Regions from separate parts of the Lacticaseibacillus pantheris DSM 15945 genome, predicted to be linked through region 2. Evidence: predicted binding sites of a transcription regulator. Region 2 holds the regulator's gene; each other region holds the start of a gene.
The links. The regulator NrdR, encoded in region 2, represses ribonucleotide reductase genes. The targets are predictions, from matches to a motif close to ACACNATATATNGTGT.
Positions count from the first base shown of each region.

Region 1: nrdJ (ribonucleoside-triphosphate reductase, adenosylcobalamin-dependent) is a predicted target of NrdR. The motif match lies at 1,332-1,347, and genes of this name have one in related genera.
Region 3: nrdH (glutaredoxin-like protein NrdH) is a predicted target of NrdR. The motif match lies at 1,414-1,429, and genes of this name have one in related genera.

Region 1 covers NZ_BCVS01000049.1:1,636-4,917, reverse strand. Annotated here, with positions in the region: gene nrdJ (ribonucleoside-triphosphate reductase, adenosylcobalamin-dependent) at 1-1,289, opposite strand, end outside; gene LPA02S_RS06550 (aldo/keto reductase) at 1,703-2,545, shown strand; gene LPA02S_RS06545 (S9 family peptidase) at 2,707-3,282, opposite strand, start outside.
Region 2 covers NZ_BCVS01000074.1:2,593-5,874, forward strand. Annotated here, with positions in the region: gene polA (DNA polymerase I) at 1-270, shown strand, start outside; gene mutM (DNA-formamidopyrimidine glycosylase) at 303-1,148, shown strand; gene coaE (dephospho-CoA kinase) at 1,167-1,775, shown strand; gene nrdR (transcriptional regulator NrdR) at 1,860-2,333, shown strand; gene LPA02S_RS08225 (DnaD domain protein) at 2,466-3,282, shown strand, end outside.
Region 3 covers NZ_BCVS01000012.1:1,207-4,488, forward strand. Annotated here, with positions in the region: gene nrdE (class 1b ribonucleoside-diphosphate reductase subunit alpha) at 1-1,060, opposite strand, end outside; gene nrdH (glutaredoxin-like protein NrdH) at 1,114-1,344, opposite strand; gene nrdF (class 1b ribonucleoside-diphosphate reductase subunit beta) at 1,659-2,687, shown strand; gene LPA02S_RS02595 (class Ib ribonucleoside-diphosphate reductase assembly flavoprotein NrdI) at 2,687-3,187, shown strand.

The DNA of each region.
Region 1 (3,282 bases), on a different contig from region 2:
AAGAGGTTACATGGCTCACCATTGGCTAGCGAAATCTCACCACAAGGGTTGGTCCCCTCAACCTCCGCGTCAATGCCTTCCTGACGACCGTCCGCCATGCGGCCATAGTTGCGCGACAATTCGAGGTTAACCATCCCCGGTTCGCCATTCTGCGCGATGGCCTGGGCAATCTCCTCGTAGCCAGTAAAGTTACTATCTACCAGCACACTGTTGTTAGACGCCCAACGGTGGTGGTAGAGCTTGTCCTTATCCTGCTTCATCGTGATGAAGTCATGGTCGTCCGCTCCACCCAAAGCAATCTCGGCCGACCGGCGCACGTTACCAGCCACCACCGTTTTGCCGATCAAGTTGCCCATATCAGTACAATCAACCGGGGTGAGGTTCTGCCCCACGCGGGCGTTAATGACATCATTAATGTCAATCATCATCTCGACGAGTGGTGCTGGCCCGGAGGCGGTCCCGCCAAAGCCGTGGATTTTGGCCCCACGCGGACGAATATTAGAAACATCAATCACCACTTCATGGTTGCCCGACGGATTAGCGGACAGGAAGTGACTGTCAATCATGGCCGCGTTGGCAACCACCCAGCCCTCGCGCGTGTCGGGCACCTGGTAGTAGACCTTCCCGTTCATGTCGTTGGCAGCGAGCCACGCAGCTTTGTCCACCGCGCCGGCCTCAAGCGATTCGTCATAGGCACCACTTTGCTTGTCAATGACCACGGTTAAATCAACCGCCTGGTCAACGGCTGGCATCTGGTCGACGTTCTTTTTGGCCACGGAAAAGCCGACCCCGCCGCCCTTCATTAATTGGTCGAATAGGAATGAAAACGGCATTGATGGTACTGGCTGACTGTTGTCCACGTACCACGGCTGAATGTGACTTTGCCCGTATGGTTGTGGCCGCACGGCGACAAACCAGCAGTTATTCAACGCGTCACCATTACGCTTTTGGTAATCCGTACCCGAAATCCACAAGTTCCGCCCACTCGGCGTGGCGGCCAAACCGTACACCAACCGGAATAGGTCCTGGGCCTCCTCCGTTAGCTCGGCGTAGACGGCAGGATCCACGTTGTCGGTGTGGAGCCGTGGGTCCAAATTTATGTTCCCCTCAACCACACGCCGCACGGTTTCGTCCCACTCCTCCGCACGATTCTGCTCGGGCAACCACCGCGCGTAGGTGCGCTTGTACGTCACCCAACCCAATGGTCCCCAATGCGGGGTCACCTCATTCTTAACCTGTTCCACAAAGTCGTCGGTCAATCCGACGCGAATAGAAGTTGCTACATCCATATTGTCGTTCCCCCTATATGTAGTTTTGCTATACTGATTAATATACTACATATTGTGCGTAATGGGACTATTGACTTTTGGCGTAACCATTATTTTCCTAACTGAGATAACAGCGTTGAACAACTCTACAAGCTCCGTAATATCTATTTGGCTAGCGTTGCCCACCGTTAAATTGCGTGTTTAACGACATAGAAATGCAGCGAAAAAAATTTAACACTATTGGACTCCCGAACAAATTCTGATATTTACAACCATATCTAGGCGATGCACTTGCTTATAATCCACCGCACTACCTAATTTATTTCCTCAGAACTAATTTTTCGTAAGTATTTCATCCAATTAGCTTGCATTCCACCTACTAGAAGGTAGTAGTATAGACGTATAATCAATTCCGGTTTTAACAAAGGAGCAACATGCAAAAACAATTTCATTTCGACGATGAACTAGTGGTTAACCGTCTTGGTTATGGCACCATGCAGCTACCAGGCAAAGGAGTGTGGGGCCCCGCAGCGGATCCGCAACGGGCCAGCCAAGTAATTACCACCGCCATTGACCACGGTGTCAACTTTATTGACACGGCCGACTCATACGGTCCGTTATACGCCAACCTTTACCTCCGCGAGGCGCTGCGTCAGCGGCCGGACGCCAAAGTCATGGTGGCAACAAAAGTCGGCTTCACGCGCCAAGGACCGGGTCAGTGGACCGAACTAGGTGACCCGGCGTACTTGCGCCAACAGGTCGAACTCAACCTGTTCACTTTGGGCCTGGACCACATCGACCTCATGCAGCTACACCGAATTGACAGTCGCTACAGCATTGCCGATCAGGTGGGCGTCCTCGCCGATATGCAAAAGGAAGGCAAGATTAAGCACATTGGTCTGAGTCAAGTGTCAGTTGGCCAGCTCAAGACCGCCCAGGCAGTGGCCCCAATCGTGTCCGTCCAGAACCGGTACAACCTGATCGACCGTGCGGATGAGGACGTACTGAACTACGCCGACGAACACCACATTGCCTTTATCCCGTGGTTCCCGTTAGCTACCGGCAGGCTCACTGCTGGCGACACTCTGTCCACCATCGCGGCCAAGTACCAGGCCAGCCCGGCGCAGATTGCCTTGGCATGGTTATTACAACGGTCCGACGTAATCCTGCCAATTCCGGGTACCAGCAACCCCGACCACGCCGTGCAGAACATCGCGGCCGCCGACATCACGTTGAGCGATGGCGACCGGGAGCTGCTTGACCACCTGGCGGACTAAATACAGCGTCGCCTCACCTAACACACACACTGATATCAATTTTGTGTGTTTGTTGGGTGAAGTAACTGAATTACTACTACTTCTACACCAACAAAAAATCCAGCACACGGCGTCACCACACTATGTGGTCACACCGTACGCTGGATTTTTGATCACTATGATTATGCGTGACGCTGGAACCATTCCATGATGGCTTCCATACGCTCAATGCGCAGGTTCGGTAATCCTGAACGGGATAGTTCATGGTTACTCTTCGGGAACCGGACAAACTCCGTCTCCACGCCTTTGAGTTTCAGCGCGTTGTAGAACTGCTCGCCCTGCTCAATTGGGCAACGACGGTCCTCCTCACCGTGCAAAATGAGGATGGGCGACTGCGCCTGGTCAACATATTTCAACGGGCTAAACTGCCACCAGCGGTCAGCGTTTTCTAGGCCGCTTTCCCACTGGTCGTCTAGATTGATGGGCAGGAAGTCCCACCCAATGTCACTCGTGCCAAACATGCTGACCCAATTCGAAATTGACCGGCACGTTGCCACAGCGCGGAACCGCGCTGTATGCGTCTCAATCCAGTTGGACATAAAGCCGCCGTACGATCCGCCAGTCGCGTACACGTGGGTATCGTCAATATCGGTGTCCAAATGTTCGGCCTCATCGACGGCCTGCATCAGGTCCTCGTAGTCATTATTCCCGTAATCGGCCAAAACGTCATGCGCAAAGGCATTGCCATACGTCGCACC
Region 2 (3,282 bases):
GAACGTACCGCTATGAACACCCCCATCCAGGGTAGTGCAGCTGACATTATCAAAGTGGCGATGGTACGGATGCCCGCCGCGGTGAGTGCGGCACACCTGCAGGCCCGTATGCTACTCCAAGTGCATGACGAACTGATCTTTGAGGCGCCTGCTAGCGAGATGGACCGTTTGCGGACGGTGGTTGCAGGCGTGATGGACGCTGCCGTCAAGCTGGACGTACCGCTGAAAGTGGAAACTAATCACGGGCAGACGTGGTTTGACGCCAAGTAGCACGTACTACAGAACGAAAGAGGGATACAATCATGCCAGAATTACCAGAAGTGGAGACGGTTCGGCGCACGTTAACAGGATTGATTAAGGGCAAGCAAATCGTGGCTATCGGGACAAACTGGGAAGCTATCCTACGCGATGGGTTGGATGAAGTCCGTGCCCGGTTGGTTGGCGAAACCTTTACCCGTGTGGATCGTCGTGGTAAATATTTATTGCTCCGGTTGACGGGGGACTGGACGTTAGTGAGCCATTTGCGCATGGAAGGTAAGTACATGTTGGCCACGGACCACGAAATGCCCCACGAGCGGTGGACGCATGTCTGGTTCACCTTTGCCGATGGGTCCGAATTACGCTACATGGATTCGCGTAAATTTGGCCGTATGAACGTGGTGCGTACCGGCACCGAAAACGTCGCTATTAGCGGTCTAGCGTCCATGGGTCCTGAACCCGTGGCGTCGGATTTTACCGTGGACGACTTTGCCGCTAAGCTGGCCAAGCATAAAAAGGCGATTAAGTCCGTGATACTTGACCAGGCCACGGTTGCTGGTGTGGGGAACATCTACGCCGACGAAAGTTTGTGGCGGGCCCGGGTGCACCCCGAACGTCCTGCAAATTCGTTGACTTTGGCCGAGGTTACGCGGCTACATGACGCCATTATTGAAATTATGGCGGAGTCCATCAAGTTACGCGGGACAACGGTCCACTCGTTCGTCGATGCGGCGGGGCAAGTCGGCGGTTTTCAAGACCGGCTGGCTGTGTACGGTCATCAGGGTGAGCCTTGTCCGCGTTGTGGTACCAAAATTGTCAAAATTAAGGTCGGCGGTCGGGGTACGCATTTTTGCCCGCATTGTCAGGTGGCACCCGCAAAGGCGGAGTAGTCAGTGGAGGAATTGGGCATGACGTATAAGTTAGGTATTACTGGCGGTATTGCGACGGGTAAGACGACAGTTGCCAACGATTTTCGCGCGGCGGGGTACCCCGTGATTGATTTAGATGTAATCGCGCGGGCGGTTGCGGCTCCCGGCAGCAAGATTCTGTCGCAGCTCCAGCACGAATTTGGGAGTATGATTATTCAGGGCGACGGCACGCTGAATCGCGGCCTGTTGGGCAAAGTTGTTTTTGGGCACCCACGGCGTTTGTCGAAGCTGAACGCAATTATACAGCCCGCCATTCGCGAACGGTTTGAGGGGGAACTAGCGGAGGCGGTTGCAACGGGAGCTGACTTGGTCGTTGCTGACGTACCCTTACTGTATGAACAGAAGTATGAGGACTACTTTGACGGCGTGGCGGTGGTGACCGTGCCAGCGAAGCAGCAACAGGAACGCCTGGCTGTGCGTGATGGCTTGACCGTTAACGAGGCGTTGGCGCGGATTGACGCACAACTGCCACTAGACGAGAAAGTGGCCCGCGCCGACTTTGCCATCAACACCGACGTTCCCGCCGAATTGCGACGCGTCGAGGTTCAGCAGCTTATTGCGCACATCCTCAACACGCACAAGCTGTGAGTTTTGGTATAATGGTGACAATAGGTATCGTGTGGCGCCGTTCGTGACGTCAACACAGGTCGAATATTCCCTGGGGGTATGAACGTGCAGTGTCCACATTGTCATAAAAATAGCTCACGGGTCGTGGATTCACGGCCAACCGAGGGCGGCGAGGCAATTCGTCGTCGTCGTGAATGCGAAAATTGCGGTTTCCGGTTCACCACCTTTGAACGGGTTGAACAGACACCGCTATTAGTCATCAAGAAAAACGGTACGCGTGAAGAGTTTAGTCGCGAGAAGGTTCTGAAGGGCTTGATTCGTGCGGCGGAGAAGCGGCCGGTCACTATGGAACAGATGCAGCAGATTGTCGAGCAGGTTGAGGCCAAGATTCGGGCGATTGGTGAGAACGAAATTTCGAGCCAAAGTATTGGTGAGTTCGTGATGCAGAAGCTGGCTGATGTCGACGATGTGGCCTACATCCGGTTTGCTAGCGTTTACCGCCAGTTTAAGGATATGTCCGTGTTCATGAATGAATTGCAGGGCATGATGGATAAGGAACACGACGGCGATAAGAAATAGTGGGCGCAAGCGGGGGATGGCTCCGGTTGCGCCCCGCGCGCTTATGGTCGCAAAGTTTGTTGCGCCTCACGGGGGTGCGTGAATTAGGCATCGCCCAGTTAGGCGACAGCTAAGCAAAGGAGGCGGGGGTTCGTGCAACGTCCAGCAAGTTTTCAACCACAAAATGATTATTTAGCGACTCAAGCAACTGAGTACAGTGATGTTGACCGACGGACGTTGACGTACTTATACCAGCCAATCATCGGCCCGGTTGCTACGGCTTTGTATACTAGCCTTTGGGCGGAGAGTACCCGGCACCCCGTGTTCTCCCAGGACCGGCACCCACACACGCGGCTGATGGGGATACTGGGTGTAAGCATTGACGAGCTCTACGATGCCCGCGTGCGGCTAGAGGCTATGCAGCTGGTGCAGACCTTTTCGCAGGTCGATCAGCAGCGGCATTACGTGTATGAAATGCACGCACCAGTTACGCCCGGTGCTTTCTTTGCGGACGATTTACTGGGCATCCTGCTGTTTGATACGGTGGGCGAAGAACGGTATGAAGAGCTGGTGCACGAGTTCGAACTCACACCAGTGCGGAGACAGGATATGCACAACGTGTCCCTGCAGTTTAGCGACGTCTTTAACCTAGTGGCTGCACAAGCCACCCAGCCACCGGCTGCGGTTAGTGCGGCCAAAGACGCGGTAATACCGGCGGGAACTGGCAGTCCGGAAATCGCTGGTGTGCGGTTGGACTGGGATCTGTTGGCTAACCTCGTGGGCAACACCAATATCCAAAGTGGGGCGCTCGCGCAGAATCAGCACGCATTACAGCAGCTGGCGGGATTCTACGGTTTGGACGAACCGACGTTAGCGGCACAAATTGGTCAGGCGCTGGATTTACTAACGGGCAAGCTCGACATGGCCCGTTTGCGCAGTAACGTTGAGCAGCAGTTTGAACGGGGGCACA
Region 3 (3,282 bases), on a different contig from region 2:
GCAGCCGCGAAATTTCGTTCTCCAGGTTGCGGGCCCGAATCTTGTACTTCTTGATGTTTGGGTTGGCCACCAGAGCGTCGTACTCCTTAGTGATGTCAATGTAGGAGAATGGCTTACCGTACTCACGCTCCACCGAGTATGGTGAGAATAAGTACATATCGGCGTCTTCACGCACCAAGTCGTAAAACTTGTCCGGAACAATGACACCCAGGCTCAGGGTCTTAACCCGGTACTTTTCGTCCGCATTTTCCTTCTTGGCACCCAAGAAGTTAATGATATCTGGGTGAAAGACGTTCAGGTAAACCACACCGGCACCCTGCCGTTGACCAAGCTGGTTCGAGTATGAGAACGAGTCTTCCAGCAACTTCATGACTGGCAAGACGCCGCTAGCCGCTCCCTCAATACCTTTGATTGGTGCTCCAGCCTCACGCAGGTTAGACAGCGTCAGACCAACACCACCACCGATACGAGACAACTCAAGCGCGGAATTAATTGCCCGGCCAATTGAGTTCATGTCGTCGGTTACCTGCAATAGGAAACAGGACACCAACTCACCACGACGCGAGCGCCCTGCATTCAGGAAGGATGGCGTTGCTGGCTGGTAGCGCTGGTGGATCATCTCTTCAGCCAAATCGTGCGCCAAGGATTCATTGCCGTCAGCGAAGTACAAGGCGTTAGCAAAGACGCGGTCCTTAAAGTCTTCCAGATACTGCTCACCGTCATTGGTCTTCAAAGCGTACTGTGCATAATATTTGTACGCCGCCATGAAGGACTTAAACTGAAAGTGCTGGTCCTGCAAGTACTGGTACAAATCATCCTTAAACGCGGCGCTGTACTTGTCCAAAAAGGCGGATTCGTAGTAATCGTTAGCGACCAGGTAATCCAACTTTGCGGCCAGTGAATCAAATTGCTTCGTGTTGGGCTGGACGTTTTCAGCCAGGAATGCGGCCAAAGCTTCCTTGTCCTTATTCAGCGGAATTTGTCCGTCAACGGGAATGTTGATTTCGTTATTTAGTTTGTAGTACGAAACGTGCTCTGGAGAGATTGATTTAAGTGACATATTGTACCTACTTTCATGCAATCACCAAGGGGATAAAAAAACAGCTGGCCGTCTTAAACAGCCAACTGCTTTAAAACGTCTGGACGAAAACCAGTGATGGCCTCCATGCCGTCCGCTTCGAGTACCGGCGTCATCTTGAAGCCCTGATTTTTTAAGTAATTAACGTATTCAGGCTCCTCATTGATGTTGTGTTCGGTATAATTGATGTTGTGTTCGTCCAAGAACCGCTTCGTCATACGGCAGCGAGGACAACCATTTTTGGTAAATAAAGTAACATTGCGCATATTCATCAGTCCTTTGATTTCGTAAGTATGTCATTATCATACCCAATCTAGTGTGGAGGGTCAACCACAATACCACATCTTGTGTTCTGTAATTCCTTGAAAAGGCCGGTCCTACGCCATTACCGGCCGCAAAAAATATTTTATCCGACCCACCAACTACCATATATAGGGTCATTCACCCGAAGTTTTTAACATTTACACACAATATCCTGTGTGCTAACCTAAGTCATACCACATTTAGTACGGTGCACAGTACATACAGTAACGTCGTACACCATGACAATTCGCGGCAACACCGCAAGGAGGTTCTTCACTTGACTGATTTAGTAAAGAAGTTCGCTGACGCTGACGACTACCAGGCCGTTAACTGGGACCGCGTCAATGACGCCATCGACAAGGCAACTTGGGAAAAGTTAACCGAACAATTCTGGCTGGACACCCGTATCCCCGTATCCAACGATATGGATGACTGGCGTGAACTTGATACCGACCACCAGTGGGTTGTTGGTCACGTCTTTGGTGGCTTGACCCTGCTGGACACGGTTCAGTCCCAGGACGGTATGCAGGCATTGCGCCGGAACGTGGTGACACCCCACGAAACCGCCGTACTGAACAACATCCAGTTCATGGAATCCGTCCACGCTAAGAGTTACTCCACCATCTTTTCCACCCTCAACACGCCGGACGAAATTGACGAAATTTTCCAGTGGTCGGACACTGAGGACTTCCTGCAGGCCAAGGCCAAGACCATCGTGGACATCTACCGCAATGATCCGGACCCGTTGCACAAAAAGGTGGCCAACGTATTCCTTGAAACCTGCCTCTTCTATAGTGGTTTCTACACGCCGCTGTACTACTTGGGCAACAACAAGTTGAACAACGTCGCCGAAATCATTAAGTTAATCCTCCGCGACGAATCCGTGCATGGCACGTATATTGGTTACAAGTACCAGGTAACGTACGACCAGTTGACTGACGCCCAGAAGCAAGCACAGGACGACTGGGCTTACGACTTGTTGTACAACCTCTTTGATAATGAAACCAACTACGCCAAGCTCGTGTACGACCAGGTCGGCTGGACTGATGAAGTGATGACCTTCGTGCAGTATAACGCCAACAAGGCCCTCATGAACTTGGGTAAGGAACCCATCTTTGAAACGACGGCCAGCGACGTTAACCCCGTCATTATGAACGGGATCAACACCACTACTTCCAACCACGACTTCTTCTCCCAAGTTGGTAACGGCTACCTGCTGGGTCAGGTTGAGGCCATGAATGACGACGATTACCTCATCGGTTTGGATGAGGACGCTCAGGACGACAAGAAAAAAGGTGATCGCTAATGGCAGCACCAATTAACGTTGTTTTTATCAGTATTAGCGGCAACACGCGGGCCTTTACCAAGCTACTGAAACAGCACGCGGTCAAGGCACAGGCCATGGACGCTGACTCCCGGGACGTAAACTTCTACGAGTACACGGAGCAGTTTGACGAGCGGGTGCTGGATGCTGGCCCCTACTTTGTCTTAGTGCCAACCTACCTGGACGGTGGGGACGGGATGCACACGGGCTACCAGGAAACGTTGACGGTGGACCTCCGCGACGAGCTGGATGACGGCAACACGGACAATCTGATTGGGATTGTTGGCAGTGGCAACCGTAACTTCAACGCGCAGTTTGGGTTGACGGCCAAGCACTACGCCAACCGCTACAACAGTCCACTTATTGGTCTTTTCGAACTCCGTGGTAACAAGGAAGAGGCTCGGCGGATTTACGATGCAATGAGCACTACCCTGACGGAATATGAACGGACGGGCGTAAAGAAGGCATTAACGCGCGCGTAGTCAAAGTTAAAATTAAAAAACTATTGACACGTTTCTCACATTGCTATAATATCGTCCACATAGAAGACGAGAGGAGTTTTCCTAATGAAACAATC